DNA from 4 places in the Buttiauxella sp. genome. Region 1 is predicted to be linked to each of the others. Evidence: predicted binding sites of a transcription regulator. Region 1 holds the regulator's gene; each other region holds the start of a gene.
What was found. Region 1 encodes CRP, which controls carbon source genes, mostly activating them, when cyclic AMP is high. Its sites were predicted from a motif close to ATGTGANNNNNNTCACAT; they were not measured.
Positions count from the first base shown of each region.

Region 2: WBL83_RS01745 (YchE family NAAT transporter) is a predicted target of CRP. The motif match lies at 1,710-1,727, and genes of this name have one in related genera.
Region 3: bhsA (multiple stress resistance protein BhsA) is a predicted target of CRP. The motif match lies at 1,260-1,277, and genes of this name have one in related genera.
Region 4: aaeR (HTH-type transcriptional activator AaeR) is a predicted target of CRP. The motif match lies at 1,356-1,373, and genes of this name have one in related genera.

Region 1 is NZ_JBAVHX010000017.1:13,831-17,945, forward strand. It holds gene WBL83_RS13350 (YheU family protein) at 1-138, shown strand, start outside; gene WBL83_RS13355 (phosphoribulokinase) at 294-1,172, shown strand; gene WBL83_RS13360 (OsmC family protein) at 1,194-1,598, opposite strand; gene crp (cAMP-activated global transcriptional regulator CRP) at 1,913-2,545, shown strand; gene WBL83_RS13370 (YccS/YhfK family putative transporter) at 2,735-4,115, shown strand, end outside.
Region 2 is NZ_JBAVHX010000004.1:289,979-294,093, forward strand. It holds gene oppA (oligopeptide ABC transporter substrate-binding protein OppA) at 1-64, opposite strand, end outside; gene WBL83_RS01745 (YchE family NAAT transporter) at 825-1,472, opposite strand; gene adhE (bifunctional acetaldehyde-CoA/alcohol dehydrogenase) at 1,958-4,115, shown strand, end outside.
Region 3 is NZ_JBAVHX010000004.1:521,072-525,186, reverse strand. It holds gene WBL83_RS02860 (siderophore-interacting protein) at 1-417, shown strand, start outside; gene WBL83_RS02855 (TetR/AcrR family transcriptional regulator) at 469-1,101, opposite strand; gene bhsA (multiple stress resistance protein BhsA) at 1,350-1,607, shown strand; gene ldtC (L,D-transpeptidase LdtC) at 1,804-2,724, opposite strand; gene mfd (transcription-repair coupling factor) at 2,951-4,115, opposite strand, start outside.
Region 4 is NZ_JBAVHX010000006.1:54,201-58,315, reverse strand. It holds gene aaeB (p-hydroxybenzoic acid efflux pump subunit AaeB) at 1-75, opposite strand, end outside; gene aaeA (p-hydroxybenzoic acid efflux pump subunit AaeA) at 88-999, opposite strand; gene aaeX (p-hydroxybenzoic acid efflux pump operon protein AaeX) at 1,028-1,231, opposite strand; gene aaeR (HTH-type transcriptional activator AaeR) at 1,391-2,338, shown strand; gene tldD (metalloprotease TldD) at 2,355-3,800, opposite strand; gene yhdP (AsmA2 domain-containing protein YhdP) at 3,875-4,115, opposite strand, start outside.

The DNA of each region.
Region 1 (4,115 bases):
TATGGTGAACAAGAGCGCTCACTCGAGCAAAAGGTGGCCGATGTTAAGCGCCAGCTGCAAAGTGGTGAAGCCGTATTGGTTTGGTCGGAACTCCATGAAACGGTGAATATCATGGCTCGCGGGCAATTTCGCGGCTAAGTTTATCTACTACCCTCACCCCACCCCTCTCCCTGAGGGAGAGGCAGAAAAATGAGTGCAAATCCCGGCTCGATCAATACCCTCTCCTGGGGGAGAAGGTTAGGGTGAGGGCCACATTCAAAACACATTTGTGAAACCCACGGAGTTGTTGCCTTATGTCAGCCAAACATCCGGTCATTGCCGTAACAGGTTCCAGCGGCGCGGGAACGACCACCACAAGCCTTGCCTTCCGTAAAATATTCCAGCAACTCAATCTTCGCGCAGCCGAAGTTGAAGGTGACAGCTTCCATCGTTTCACACGTCCTGAAATGGACATGGCTATTCGTAAAGCTCGCGATCTGGGTCGACATATCAGCTACTTTGGTCCGGAAGCGAACGACTTCGGCTTACTCGAACAAACGTTTCTCGAGTACGGTAAAACCGGGCAAGGTAAATCACGCAAGTATCTGCATACTTATGATGAAGCCGTACCCTGGAACCAAATCCCGGGCACCTTTACTCCGTGGCAGCCGTTACCGGAGCCGACCGATGTCTTATTTTATGAAGGCTTGCATGGCGGAGTCGTTACCCCGCAGCACGACGTCGCCAATGCCGTTGACTTGCTGGTTGGCGTAGTACCGATTGTGAACCTGGAATGGATACAAAAACTGGTGCGCGACACCAGTGAGCGCGGGCACTCCAGAGAAGCAGTGATGGATTCCGTCGTGCGTTCGATGGACGATTATATCAATTACATCACGCCGCAATTTTCCCGCACCCATATCAACTTCCAGCGTGTGCCTACCGTTGATACATCTAACCCCTTTGCCGCGCGAGCCATCCCATCACTGGATGAAAGCTTTGTAGTGATTCATTTCCGTGGGCTGGATAACATCGATTTCCCGTACCTGCTCGCTATGTTGCAAGGCTCATTCATTTCCCACATCAATACATTAGTGGTGCCGGGCGGCAAGATGGGGCTGGCAATGGAATTGATCATGACGCCACTGGTTAAGCGTCTTGCAGAAGGGCGAAACATCAATCAGGGCGGATAGCTCCCGCCCTTTTGACGCACATTAGCCTTCGATCACTTCATAGCTGTGAGTAATGTTCACAGCTTTTTCCAGCATCAGAGCAACAGAACAATACTTCTCAGCAGATAAATCCACTGCGCGGGAAACCGCGTTATCTTTAAGCTCTTTGCCTGTCACGATGAAATGCAGGTTAATGGTGGTAAAAAGACGAGGTGCTTCTTCGCGGCGCTCAGAGGTGAGTTTTACTTCACAATCCGTCACGTTGTAGCGACCTTTTTGCAAGATAGAAACCACGTCGATGGCACTACAACCACCCGCAGCCATCAGAACCATTTCCATCGGACTGGGTGCTTTATCGCCAGAATTACCATCCATCAAAATCTGGTGTCCAGAAGCGGACTCCCCAAGGAAGGTTAACCCTTCAACCCACTTCACTCGTGCCTGCATGTGACTTCTCCAGTTGAAAAAAACCCTTTCAGAGTACGCGGATGCAGCAAAACTGGCAACGGAAGGCGACCTGCGTCATGCTGAAACGAGACAATAGGAGACACTTGTCAAAAGCTATGCTAAAACAATCCAGATGCTACATCGCGATACATTGACGTAATGCATGTATGCAGAGGACGTCACTAATTACAGGCAGCAAGAATGACTTGCATGCCATCTCCCCAAGGTGGGGAATATTCTAATACTTGCAACGCCAGACAGGATGTTTAGCGTCTTGTCGTTGGTAGCTAGTTATAAACAGAGGATAACCGCGCATGGTGCTTGGCAAACCGCAAACAGACCCAACTCTCGAATGGTTCTTGTCCCATTGCCATATTCATAAGTATCCATCGAAGAGCACACTGATTCACCAGGGTGAAAAAGCTGAGACGCTGTACTACATCGTCAAGGGCTCTGTGGCTGTTCTGATTAAAGATGAAGAGGGCAAGGAAATGATCCTCTCCTATCTGAATCAGGGCGATTTTATTGGTGAGTTAGGGCTGTTCGAAGAAGGCCAGGAACGTAGTGCCTGGGTCCGTGCTAAATCTGCCTGTGAAGTGGCTGAAATTTCCTATAAAAAATTCCGCCAGCTTATTCAGGTCAACCCAGACATTCTGATGCGCCTGTCTTCCCAGATGGCTCGTCGTCTGCAAGTTACATCTGAGAAAGTCGGTAACCTGGCATTCCTGGATGTAACAGGTCGCATTGCACAGACGCTACTGAATCTGGCGAAACAACCTGATGCAATGACCCACCCAGACGGCATGCAGATTAAAATTACTCGTCAGGAAATCGGTCAGATCGTGGGTTGCTCTCGCGAAACTGTTGGTCGTATCTTGAAAATGCTGGAAGATCAAAACCTGATCTCCGCTCACGGTAAAACGATCGTCGTTTACGGCACTCGTTAATCTCCGTCCTAAAAAATGGCGTGTTGCTTCATGACACGCCTTTTTTGTCTCTACACTTCCCTCACTTGCTCTAAATAGTTCATGTTGCAGGTAGGCGGTAAGCTCAGGAATCCCAGGAGCTTACTAAAGTAAGTGACTGGGATGACTGAGTGCAACCAACAACCCAGCAACTTGAACCATGACGAGCAAATGTGGCGCCGACTGATCTACCACCCCGAAGTTAACTACGCATTACGGCAAACGCTGGTGCTGTGCCTTCCTGTGGGAGTAGGTCTACTGTTAGGAAATTTGCAGTTAGGCCTGCTTTTCTCGTTAGTGCCTGCCTGTTGCAACATAGCCGGTCTGGATACTCCCCATAAGCGCTTCTTCAAACGCCTGATTATTGGCGGCTCCCTGTTTGCTGTCAGCAGTTTAATCATGCAGCTTTTGCTGCTCTACACCGACGTGCCTTTGCCGCTTATTCTCATGGTCATGGCGCTAATGCTAGGCGTGACCGCTGAAATCAGCTCGCTGCACGCTCGTTTGCTTCCTGCCTCGCTGATTGCAGCTATCTTCACGCTCAGCATGGCTGGCAACATGCCTATCTGGAAACCGATGGCGTTGTATGTCTCCGGTACGATTTGGTACGGGGTGTTTAACTGGTTTTGGTTCTGGATGTGGCGTGAGCAGCCGTTGCGCGAATCGTTAAGTCTGCTCTATCGCCAGTTAGCAGATTACTGTGAAGCCAAGTACGGCATGCTGACCCAGCACGCGGATCCGGAAACCACGCTCCCGCCGCTACTGGCCCGCCAGCAAAAAGCCGTCGACTTAATCACCGTCTGCTACCAACAGCTGCACATGCTGGCAGCGAATCAGCAGAACGGTTACAAGCATCTTTTGCGCTCCTTTCAGGTCGCATTAGATCTCCAGGAGCACATTTCCGTCAGTTTGCACCAACCTGCCGAGGTGCAAAAACTTGTCGCACAAAGCCATGCGGAAGCGGTCATCCGCTGGAATGCGCAAACTATTGCGGCCCGTTTGCGCGTTCTGGCCGATGACATTCTTTACCATCGTTATCCGCAGCGATTTTCGATGGAGAAGCAAATTGAAGCCCTCGAGAAAATCGCTCGCCAGAATCCAGATAATCCAGTCGGACAATTTTGTCATTATCACTTTAGCCGTATCGCGCGCGTTTTACGCACCCAACGCCCACTGTATATCCGCGATTTAATGGAAGACCGCCAGCGCCGCTTACCGGTGTGGGCAGCACTGAAAAGCTATTTGTCGTTGAAATCCGCAGCCCTGCGCAATGCCTCACGCTTAGGCGTGATGTTAACTATCGCCAGTCTGTTTGGGGCGTTTTTACATCTGCCGAAACCTTACTGGATTTTAATGACGGTGATGTTTGTGACGCAAAACGGCTACGGTGCCACGCGGGTTCGTATTCTGCACCGTTCGGCAGGGACTATTGCTGGGCTGGCAATTGCGGGTATCGCTCTGCATTTCCACTTCCCGCAAGATATTGCCCTGGGCGCGATGCTGGTCATTACACTCGTCAGCTATTTGTTTATTCGTCAGAGTTACGGCTGGG
Region 2 (4,115 bases), on a different contig from region 1:
TGCCTACAATTAGCGCGGTTAAAATACTTGCTGCTACCAGACTTTTTTTTGTGATGATGGACATTGTGTTGATACTCCACTCATTATAATTACCGACCCGAAAGTCAGCCTCTTCCCCTTTGGGGTTCCTTAACAGCGCAAGAGCGTTATGCGACTGCCAGGATTTATTTTGTGTTACCTGCTATCACCGACTTTATTTTGGGGATGCTCTTTGTGGCACCCTGATCCGTCGATTCTTAATCAACCCACCCTGTTCTCAGGTTGATTTTGATGAGTCATCTGTAAATGAAACATTTTTCAGATAATTGTGTTGTCCGGAAAGTATCAAAAGCACCTAACTCCCGCCAATACAATTTGCAAATTTGTTAACCATTTCTCTTTTATCTCTTCACTAAGTGGTCCGGGAAGATACTACACCAGCACAGTTAGTCGAGATAACTCTCTAAAAATAAAAGAAATAGCGGTATGAAATGGGTTGCTTATCTTTCTGCATGAGCACACAACCCTATTATTCACGAAAACTTAACAATTGGTTGTTTTTTAGCACATTCAACTGCAAGACAGCTTGAATAACTAATATCATCTCAATAAAGCCTCAGCAAGTGTCATTGTGTAGTGTGAGTTAAATAACGATTTGATTGTGACTTTTATGTACAGCCGAAAAAAATGCCTGCCGCTAATATACGGTTTCCAAAGCATTTTCTTATGAATGATTTTCTTATGAACAGAATAGAAATGCTTATGCTTCAAACAAACTGGTGGGGTTTTAACAAAAAAAAAGCAGAATCGTTATTCTGCTTTTTCATATATCAGTTTCAGCAGAACTAACTTAATAGTCCTGGGAAGATCGTTTTCAGGCCGGTCACAATAAATTCAATGCCCAGAGCCATCAACAGCAGCCCCATGATACGGGTAATAACGTTAATGCCGGTTTGCCCAAGCAGGCGTACCAGGAACGGCGCCAGGCGAAAAACCAGCCAACAGCAAAAAGCAAACAGGGCAATGGCAATGGTAAAACCGATTAAATAATTCCATGAATGGTAACGCGTGCCCCAGACGATAGTCGAACTGATTGCACCCGGACCGGCCATTAATGGAAGAGCCAACGGGACGACGCCAACGCTTTCGCGGATAGCACTCTCTGATTTTTCTTGTTTGTTCTGTTTATCTTCCCCGAGCTTACCGCTGATCATCGACATCGCGATGGTGACGACCAGGATACCGCCGGCAATACGGAAGGAATCTATTGATATACCGAATAGCTGTAGAATGCCGTCGCCCAGGAACAATGACGTCCACAAAATAATGGCGACTGAAAGGTTGGCTGTTAGATTGGTTTTGTTCCTCGCTATCGCCGTTTGATAGCTGGTCATGCTGATAAAAACAGGGATGATCCCGACCGGGTTTACCAGCGCGAATAATCCAATAAAGAACTTAAAATAAGTTGGCAAATCAAATAAGGATTGAGCCACTAAAAACTCCGCAAATGAACGTAGCAAAGGCCGCGGTAATGTAATGGAAAACCACTGCTGGCGCTATGCCCTTTCGCAGCATAGATAACTACTTTTATAAGCAAATGCGATATTAAACAATAATGTTACCCACTTGTTGGAAATATGGTAGTTTGTTTTATCTTTGCTGTGACAAAAATTTTAAAGACTTATCAATAACCTGAATCTGGCATGCTGAATGGAGTCAGCCTTGAGATAATGTGATGTAAATCACAAAAAACCTACTCAGAAGTGAGTACTCTTGGATACATCTGAAGAGCGTATGATTCAGACCATGAATAGGTTTTTTCGATAAGGCTCTTTTAGTAAATCAGCAAGATGTTTTGGGAAGTTTTTGGAATAGTCGTGGCCCCTCTTCTACGCAAGCTGTTGCCCGCTGACTATACTGTACTGTCATCTCGAGCAGCTCATTTACTAAAAGAGTTTAACATTATCAGGAGAGCATTATGGCTGTAACTAATGTCGCTGAACTTAACGCACTTGTAGAGCGCGTCAAGAAAGCCCAGCGTGAATATGCCAACTTTACTCAAGAGCAAGTTGATAAAATCTTCCGCGCCGCCGCTCTGGCTGCTGCTGATGCTCGAATCCCCCTCGCGAAACTAGCCGTTGCCGAATCAGGCATGGGTATCGTTGAAGATAAAGTGATCAAAAACCACTTTGCTTCAGAGTATATCTACAACGCTTATAAAGATGAGAAAACCTGTGGTGTTCTGGACGAAGACCAGACCTTCGGTACTATCACTATCGCTGAGCCAATCGGTATCATCTGCGGTATCGTGCCGACCACTAACCCGACTTCTACTGCGATCTTTAAGTCTCTGATCAGCCTGAAGACGCGTAACGCGATCATCTTCTCTCCACACCCACGTGCAAAAGACGCGACTAACAAAGCCGCAGACATCGTTCTGCAAGCTGCTATCGCTGCTGGTGCACCTAAAGATCTGATCGGTTGGATTGACCAGCCATCTGTAGAACTGTCTAACGCCCTGATGCACCACCCAGATATCAACATGATTCTGGCAACAGGTGGCCCAGGCATGGTTAAAGCGGCATACAGCTCCGGTAAACCAGCAATCGGCGTAGGCGCAGGTAACACCCCAGTTGTTGTTGACGAAACTGCTGACATCAAACGTGTTGTTGCTTCTATCCTGATGTCCAAAACCTTCGATAACGGCGTAATCTGTGCTTCCGAGCAATCAGTTATCGTTGTTGATTCTGCATACAATGCAGTACGTGATCGTTTTGCATCCCACGGCGGCTACATGCTGCAGGGCTCAGAGCTGAAAGCTGTTCAGGACATCATCCTGAAAAATGGCGCACTGAACGCAGCTATCGTTGGTCAGCCAGCAACCAAAATTGCTGAACTGGCAGGCTTCACTGTACCGGCTGACACCAAGATTCTGATTGGTGAAGTGAGCGTTGTTGACGAATCTGAGCCATTCGCTCACGAAAAACTGTCTCCAACTCTGGCTATGTACCGTGCTACAAGCTTCGAAGATGCAGTCGTTAAAGCTGAGAAACTGGTTGAGATGGGCGGTATCGGTCATACCTCTTGCCTGTACACCGACCAGGACAACCAGCCAGAGCGCGTTAAGCACTTCGGCGACAAAATGAAAACTGCACGTATCCTGATCAACACCCCTGCTTCTCAGGGTGGTATCGGTGACCTGTACAACTTCAAACTCGCGCCTTCCCTGACTCTGGGTTGTGGTTCATGGGGTGGTAACTCCATCTCTGAGAACGTGGGTCCTAAGCACCTGATCAACAAGAAAACCGTTGCTAAGCGAGCTGAGAACATGTTGTGGCATAAACTTCCGAAATCTATCTACTTCCGCCGCGGCTCACTGCCTATCGCGCTGGACGAAGTGATTACTGATGGTCACAAACGTGCGATGATCGTTACCGACCGCTTCCTGTTCAACAACGGCTATGCAGACCAGATCACTTCTGTTCTGAAAGCGGCTGGCGTTGAAACTGAAGTCTTCTTCGAAGTAGAAGCTGATCCAACTCTGTCCGTAGTACGTAAAGGTGCAGAACTGGCGAACTCCTTCAAACCAGACGTGATCATCGCGTTGGGCGGCGGTTCCCCAATGGATGCTGCGAAAATCATGTGGGTGATGTACGAGCACCCAGAAACTCACTTCGAAGAACTGGCACTGCGCTTCATGGACATCCGTAAGCGTATCTACAAGTTCCCGAAAATGGGCGTAAAAGCGAAAATGATCGCGGTTACCACCACTTCCGGTACGGGTTCTGAAGTGACTCCGTTTGCAGTTGTAACTGATGATGCAACTGGCCAGAAATACCCACTGGCTGACTACGCTCTGACTCCAGATATGGCGATTGTTGATGCCAACCTGGTGATGGATATGCCTAAGTCCCTGTGTGCATTCGGTGGTCTGGATGCAGTGACTCACTCCCTGGAAGCTTACGTTTCCGTACTGGCGAGCGAGTTCTCTGACGGTCAGGCTCTGCAAGCGCTGAAACTGCTGAAAGAAAACCTGCCAGCGTCTTACCATGAAGGTTCTAAAAACCCAGTGGCTCGTGAGCGTGTACACAACGCTGCGACCATCGCGGGTATCGCGTTTGCGAACGCCTTCCTGG
Region 3 (4,115 bases), on a different contig from region 1:
GCGGCGCGGGGGATTCTTGAATTGCTGGCGGCTCAGCAAAACCCTCCGCAAATCCAGGCATTTTTTGAAGTGCCAGAGCAGGGGGATTGTGTTGATTTAAGCGAATTTAGCTTCGCCCGTATTCACTGGTTGCCGCGTAAACCCGCGAATGCCAGCCACGGCGAGTGCTTATTACCTGCGGTAAAAGCCGAAGCGCAACTGCCTAAAACGGCTGGAGTTGTTGAAGCGATCAACGAGGAAGCTGAAGGCGAATTGCTGTGGGATAAAGCCACCACCGACAGTACGACGTTTTATGGATGGGTTGCCGGGGAATCGACTGTGGTGAAAATGCTGCGGCGTTATTTGATTGGGGAATGTGGGGTAAACCACGATGCTATCAACTTTATGGCTTACTGGAGTAAAGGACGCCAGAAATAAAGTACTGCAAAAGATAAGGCGGATGAATTTGAGTAATCCGCCTCACTGCATTTAGATTTTCTTCAGTTCAGGCATCAGACGCATGGTGGTGTTCACTATCTGCAAAAGCTCGTCATAGCTGGCGTTTTCACGCGCACTTACCGACATCCCCTGAATAATACAGCACAGGTATTTAGCCAGCTTACGAACGCAGCTGCTGGCAGGTATTTCACCTTTCTCCTGACGTTTAGTCAGAAAACGTACCAACGTTTCTTCCTGCATCGACTGGCGTGTTTTTATCACGGCGGCAATATCTTCCGAAGAGGCCGCAAGTACTGACGAAGTACAGATAATAAAACATCCCGTTGGTGTGTCTTTCTCGGTAAAGAGTTTGGCAATCAACGATAAATAATCTTCCAACGCTTCTTCAAGCGTCCGTTCTTCGCAGAACAAGCACGCCTCACGCATTTGCGTAAAACGCGCAATATAACGATCCAGCACCGCCCGGAATAGCCCTTCTTTATTGGTGAATTCGGCATACAGCGTCGGGGCTTTTGCGCCCGTAGCTTCGACCAAATGCGCCATCGAGGTGGCTTCATAACCGTGTTGCCAGAACAGAGCCATGGCCTTGTCGAGTGCTGCTTCCCTGTCAAACACCTTCGGACGGCCACGGCTTTTTTTAATGCAACTTGTATCAGATGACATGTGCGCCGTTGAACCTTTGTCTGTTTAATGAACGATCATTATAAAAATAAAAACCCGCAGTAGCTACAGGCATTTAGGATAAAAATAAATTAATCCTATCTTAATGATAAATAGTACTTTTATAAAATAGTTAATGAACGTTATAAAATTAATTTGACGTGTGATGCAGATCACGTTTATGATTTAGTTATCGATCGTTAAGTAAATAACTTTACGACCTTACAAATCAACTGCTCAAGGTACATAACATGAAAAACGTAAAAACTCTGATCGCTGCCGTTGTTCTTAGCTCAGTTTCTTTCGCAAGCTTCGCCGCTGTAGAAGTGCAAGCCACTCCAGCAGGCCAACAGAAAATCGGTACTGTGACTGCAACAGCCGGGACTAACCTCGATTCTCTGGAAGCGCAACTTGCTGAAAAAGCAGACCAAATGGGTGCAAGTTCTTACCGTATTACTTCAGTGACTGGCCCAAATACTTTGCACGGGACTGCGGTTATCTATAAGTAAATAACTACCCTCTGAGCATTGCTTAAGAATCCAAAAAAAGGCCCTGTTAAAAACAGGGCCTTTAAGCTCAACATAAACCTCTTCCCAGGTCTGATAAGCGCAGCGTCATCTGACAAAACTGATGAAAATGGTGGATGACGCTAACGCTTATCCACCCTACAACACCTGTTTAGTATCTATTCACCAATGGAAAAAGCTAAATTTCGTTGGTTGGAACGCTCTGTGCGTTCACCTCTACTGGCATACCAGAACGGTGTTGCATCGCTTGTTCCATCACCACGGCATCCGTTTCAGTTGCGGACTGGAACTGTTTCATCTGCTCGGTCAGCACGATCGGCAGCACTTTGGGATCGTCATTAATATCTTTCGACAGCGGCTGATGCACTTCCACTAAACGGGTGCCATCGGGTTCGACCGAGGTTTTGATCGCGGTATTGATGATTCGCACAGGCGTGCCGACCGGCATCTCTTTATACAGAGCTTTAATATCGTCATCGCGCAGGCGAATGCAACCAGAACTCACGCGCATCCCAATACCAAAGTCAGCGTTGGTGCCGTGTAACAGGTAGACACCACCATGGGCGGCGAGGCGAATCGCATGGTGACCCATTGGGTTATCCGGCCCGGCTGGCACCACGCCTGGGAGTTTGATGCCATTTGCCAGGTAACGTGCGCGGATATTGGCAGTTGGCGTCCAGGTTGGGTTGGCTCGCTTATCTGAAACGGTCGTCACCATGGTTGGCGTCACGGTGTCTCCACCCAGTTGGCCAATACCAATCGGGTAAACGGTGACGCTGTTTTTACCTGCCGGATAGTAATACACCCGCAACTCGGCGAGGTTAAGTACCAGCCCCTGGCGAGGCGCATCAGGTAACAACATCTGACGCGGGATGGTCAGCACGCTTCCTGCACGAGGAACATAAGGGTCAACACCTGGATTTGCCTGCAGTAAAGCCAGGAAACCGACATTGTATTTTTTCGCAATCGCCTCAAGCGACCCCCCATTATCCTCCACCACATGGAAAAAATTCTTGCCGATCAGACGGCTTCCTTCGGGCGGCAAAGGGTAAGAGTTGGCGGCAGCTTGAAACGAGGCCATTGTTGCGCTAACCAGCATAATCGAAGCCAGCCAGCGAATGACGCGAGCTTTGCGGGATATTGAAACGCTCTGAGAGGTCGTCACGGTAAACCTTTTAAAGTATGCGGATGTTATAAAAAAGTTAATCGATGATTATGACGGGAGAGCGTGTAGGGAAATCCTGGTGGATTGAAAGGATGTGTAAATGTTTCAAATTGAGTGCCTTAGAGATATCTAAGGCACTTTAGTCAGTTTCTGCGCGTGATTATGCCGCTGCGTTCTGCGCCAGCTGATGCATGAAGTTACGCACCCATTCCATGCGAGCTTTGCGATCGGCGAGATCTTCAATAAATTTCAGTCGGGTTGGCCCATCGAGACGGTAATGTTGCGGCTGTTTTTGCAGTAAACCAATCAGCCATACCGGATTCACATGGTTCTTCTCGGCAAATTCAATCACGCCACCTTTCTCGTTACCTTCGATTTTACGCACACCCAACTTCTGCGCCTGCTGGCGTAACGCAGCAATATCCAGCAAGTTGCGAGCCGGATCCGGTAACAAACCAAAGCGGTCGATCAACTCCACTTTAAGTTCGTCGAGTTCATGGCCGGTTTTTGCACTGGCGATGCGCTTGTAGAACGACAGGCGCGTGTTGACGTCCGGGATGAAATCATCCGGCAGCAGGGCAGGCATACGCAGTTCGACTTCGGTCTGGCTGCTGGTCAAATCTTCAAGTGACGGCTCACGGCCATCTTTAAGGGCATCGACCGCGTTTTCCAGCATTTCCATGTATAGCGAGAAACCGATACTTTCCATGGAACCGCTTTGGCCTTCGCCGAGCAATTCACCGGCACCACGAATTTCCAGGTCATGCGTGGCGAGGGCAAAACCGGCACCCAAATCTTCGAGAGACGCGATAGCCTCGAGGCGTTTTTGCGCGTCGGTGGTCATCGCTTTTGGATGCGGCGTCAGCAACCATGCATACGCCTGGTGATGCGAACGCCCGACACGGCCACGCAACTGGTGCAACTGCGCAAGGCCGAAATGATCCGCGCGTTCGATGATAATGGTATTCGCGGTCGGAATATCGATACCGGTTTCGATAATCGTGGTACAAACCAGAACGTTGAAACGCTGGTGGTGGAAGTCGTTCATCACGCGTTCCAGCTCACGTTCACGCATCTGGCCGTGACCAATGGTGATGCGCGCTTCGGGCACTAACGCCGCGAGGCGGTCTGCCGCTTTCTGGATATTTTCCACATCGTTATAAAGATAGTAAACCTGCCCGCCACGCAGCACTTCACGCAGAATCGCTTCGCGGACCACAAGTTCATCGTACTGACGCACGAAGGTTTTCACCGCCAGGCGACGCGCCGGGGGAGTGGCGATAATCGACAAATCTCGCATCCCGCTCATCGCCATATTCAGCGTA
Region 4 (4,115 bases), on a different contig from region 1:
CACAAACACCGCCAACACAATGGCGAATGCCAGCTTGAAGGCAAAGCGTAAATGTAATCGCGAGATAAAATACATATCGACCTACGCTTAACCGAACTCACGCAGACGATGCATGAATTTAATGAATACCGAGTCATGGTTAATATCCCGGTCTTTATCGCCGGTTACGACGACGGTGGCCGTTGTCCCTGCCGGGAAGATATTCGCCTGTTGCTCATCAAGACGAATACGCACTGGCACACGCTGCGCCAGACGCACCCACTCAAGATTGGAATCAACCGTCGCCATCCCTTTGGTATCCCGGGTGCTGCTGGCATTGGTTACGCCGGCAGAAATACTGTCGACCGTCCCGCGTAATACGCGGTTACTGCCAAGCGGAGTGATTTGAACCCGATAGCCTGGACGAATACCGTCAAGCTTGGTTTCTTCCATGTAAGCCAGAATGTAGAAAGTCCCGCGTTTGACCAGCGCAACAGCGGTGGAACCGCGGGTAATAAACTCACCCGTATACACATTCAGGTTGGTGACCCAACCCTCTGCTGGCGCACGTATAGTAGTACGTTGCAGATCCAGTTGGGCTAAATCTCGTGTCGCTTCAGCCTTGGATAACTGATGCAAAACGGTCTGCAACAGGTTGTTCGACTGGTCAATTTCTTCGCGCGACATCGCCTGCGTCCCCAACGAATTGCGGCGCCCGGCTTCACGACGTTTTTCTCCCGCTAAAGCCTGGTAATAGGCAACGTCTGCTTGTGCCTGCTCCAGCGCCTTCTGGTAACGGGGTTGGTCAATGGTGAATAAAACCTGATCCTTCTTTACCAGTTGGTTGTCATGGACCTTCACATCGGTAATTAAACCGGACACGTCGGGTGCGATCGCGACAACATCAGCGGTAAAACGGGCGTCGCGTGTCCATGGGGATTCGGTATAAAACACCCAGGCACGGAAGATAGCGATGAAAGCCAGCAGCACCAGAATCAGCGTGATGGCAGTGCGGGTCATTTTTGTTGTAAGTGCTTTCACATCAACCTCAGACAAACAGGCGCGAGATCAGATAAAACAGGCAGCAATAAAGCGCTGTATTAAATAATGCCGGATGCCAGACAAAATCATAAATCCCCGTCGGAGTCAGCAGACGGCGAACCAACCAGAACAGCGCCAGCGAAAGAATTAGCTCGAAGAATATCGGCGGAAAAGAAAGACCGAAAATCACGATAACGGGAAATAGACTCATGTTAACCTTGAAGAAAATCCAGAATACACAAGCCCTGGCACAGCCAGGAACGCTGCGCTAACAAAAGTTACGGATTGTGTTAGTAATAATATATTAACGTAATTGTTAGCTAGTTATCTATAATCTGTGATCTAAATCACTTTTAAGCCAGAGTTAACAATGGAAAGACTTAAGCGCATGTGGGTTTTTGCCAAAGTTGTCGAACTTGGCTCATTTACCGCCACGGCAAGGCAACTGGAAATGAGCGTATCGTCCATCAGCCAAACCGTTTCCAAGCTTGAAGACGAGTTGCAAGTTAAGCTTTTAAACCGCAGTACGCGCAGCATCGGGCTCACTGAAGCCGGTAAAATCTACTACCTGGGCTGCCGTAAAATGTTACATGAAGCGCAAGAGGTGCACGAACAACTCTACGCCTTCAACAACACCCCCATCGGGACGCTGCGTATTGGCAGTTCTTCAACTATGGCACAAAATGTCCTCGCGTCCATGACCGCCGATATGCTCAAAGAGTATCCTGAGTTAACCGTTAATCTGGTAACTGGCATACCCGCCCCTGATTTGATCGCTGATGGTCTGGACGTGGTGATTCGTGTCGGTGCTTTGCAGGATTCCAGCCTGTTCTCGACACGCCTCGGCTCGATGCCGATGGTGATTTGCGCCGCCAAAAGCTATCTGCAACAAAATGGCACCCCGGAAAAACCCGCCGATCTTGCCAGTCATTCCTGGCTTGAGTACAGCATTCGTCCGCATAATGAATTCGAGTTGATCGCACCTGAAGGGCTTACCACGAAGATGATCCCGCAAGGGCGATTCGTTACCAACGATCCAATGACCTTAAGCCGTTGGCTAAAAGTGGGCGCGGGGATCGCGTATGTCCCATTGATGTGGGTGATCGATGAGATCAATGACGGCACGCTTGAGATCTTACTGCCGCGTTATCAGTCCGATCCGCGTCCGGTCTATGCGTTGTATACAGAGAAAGATAAGTTGCCGCTGAAAGTGCAGGTTTGTATTAACTATCTGACGGAATATTTCGTGAAGGTTTCGCACCTGTATCAAGGGGTACGAGACAAGAAAGGACGTACAAATGAAATCAGCCGGGATTAACCCGGCTGTAAGATTTTTACGCTGTGCCACCAACCGTCAGGTTGTCGACTTTAAGCGTTGGCTGGCCGACACCGACTGGCAAACTCTGCCCTTCTTTGCCACAGACACCAACACCGTTATCCAGCGCCAGGTCGTTACCCACCATCGAAATCTGCTGCATGGTTTCAATACCGGAACCAATCAGCGTGGCGCCTTTCACCGGTGTGGTCACTTTACCATTCTCGATGAGATACGCTTCCGACGTGGAGAACACAAACTTGCCGGAGGTGATATCCACTTGCCCGCCACCAAAGTTCGGCGCGTAGATCCCGTATTCAACAGATTCGATAATCTCTTGCGGCGTTGATTTGCCCGCCAGCATATAGGTGTTGGTCATGCGCGGCATTGGCAGGTGCGCGTAAGATTCGCGACGGCCATTACCGGTTGGCGCAACGCCCATCAAACGGGCATTGAGTTTGTCCTGCATGTAGCCTTTCAGCACGCCGTTTTCGATCAGCACGTTGTATTGGCCCGGAACGCCTTCATCGTCAATTGCAACAGAGCCACGGCGGTTCGCCATGGTGCCATCATCGACGACAGTACAAAGTTCAGAGGCAACCAACTGGCCCATCTGGCCGCTAAATACGGATGTACCACGGCGATTAAAATCACCTTCCAGACCGTGACCTACCGCTTCATGTAACAGCACACCAGGCCAACCTGCGCCCAGCACCACCGGGAACATACCAGCAGGTGCCGCAACCGCAGAAAGGGTCACCAGCGCCATACGCACGGCTTCTTTCGCCCATGCATCAGCACGCACTTCACCGTCGACAGTTTCAAGGAAATACTCATAACCGAAACGACCGCCACCGCCGCTTGAGCCGCGCTCGCGCTTGCCATTGTCTTCAACCTGAACGCTGACAGACAGACGCACCAGCGGGCGAACGTCAGCTGCCAGAGTCCCATCGGTTGCCGCGACCAGAATCAATTCATAAACGCCAGTCAGGCTTGCGGTCACTTCCTGAACGCGCTTATCCGCTGCACGAGCCACGCTATCGACACGTTTCAGGATGTCGAGTTTCTCTTCACGCGTCATGCTCTGCAGAGGATCAGCGCTGGTATACAACGCACTGTGCTGCACAGCACCTAATGTTTGTACGCGGCCATTGCCTTTATCCTGCACGATGCTTCGGGCGGCATGTGCACTTTGTTCCAGTGCCAACAAGCTCACCTGGTCGGCATAAGCGAAACCGGTTTTCTCGCCGCTAACCGCGCGCACACCGACGCCCTGATCGATGTTGTAAGAACCATCTTTAATGATGCGATCTTCCAGCACCCACGATTCGTGATAACTGGACTGGAAATAGAGATCCCCATAGTCGAGTCGGCGCTCGGATAATTGTCCCAAAATGGAAAACAGATCTTGATGGGTTAAGCCATTCGCAGACAGCAACTGCTCACTTACCAGGTTCAGACTCATCGTTTCGCTACTCTTATTTGTCTATCGATTGGAGATATCTATTGAGCTTGAGGCAATTAACTGCGCGCGTCAAATCACTTAGCTTCCTTATGCCTTGGCTGGCGAAGCACTTCATTGATTTGCGGTTTATCGACTGGACCGGTGATGTGGTAGCGCAGTACCGAGATTTTGCTCCACAGCGGCCCTAACACTTTACTGGCGGCAAACACGGCGGCGCCGATTATCGGGTTCACCACAAATGCCGTTGCCACGCCGACGGTAGCAGAAATTTCAGGTGCAATGACCGCTTCAACGTCGAGGCGACGTTTCACTAAA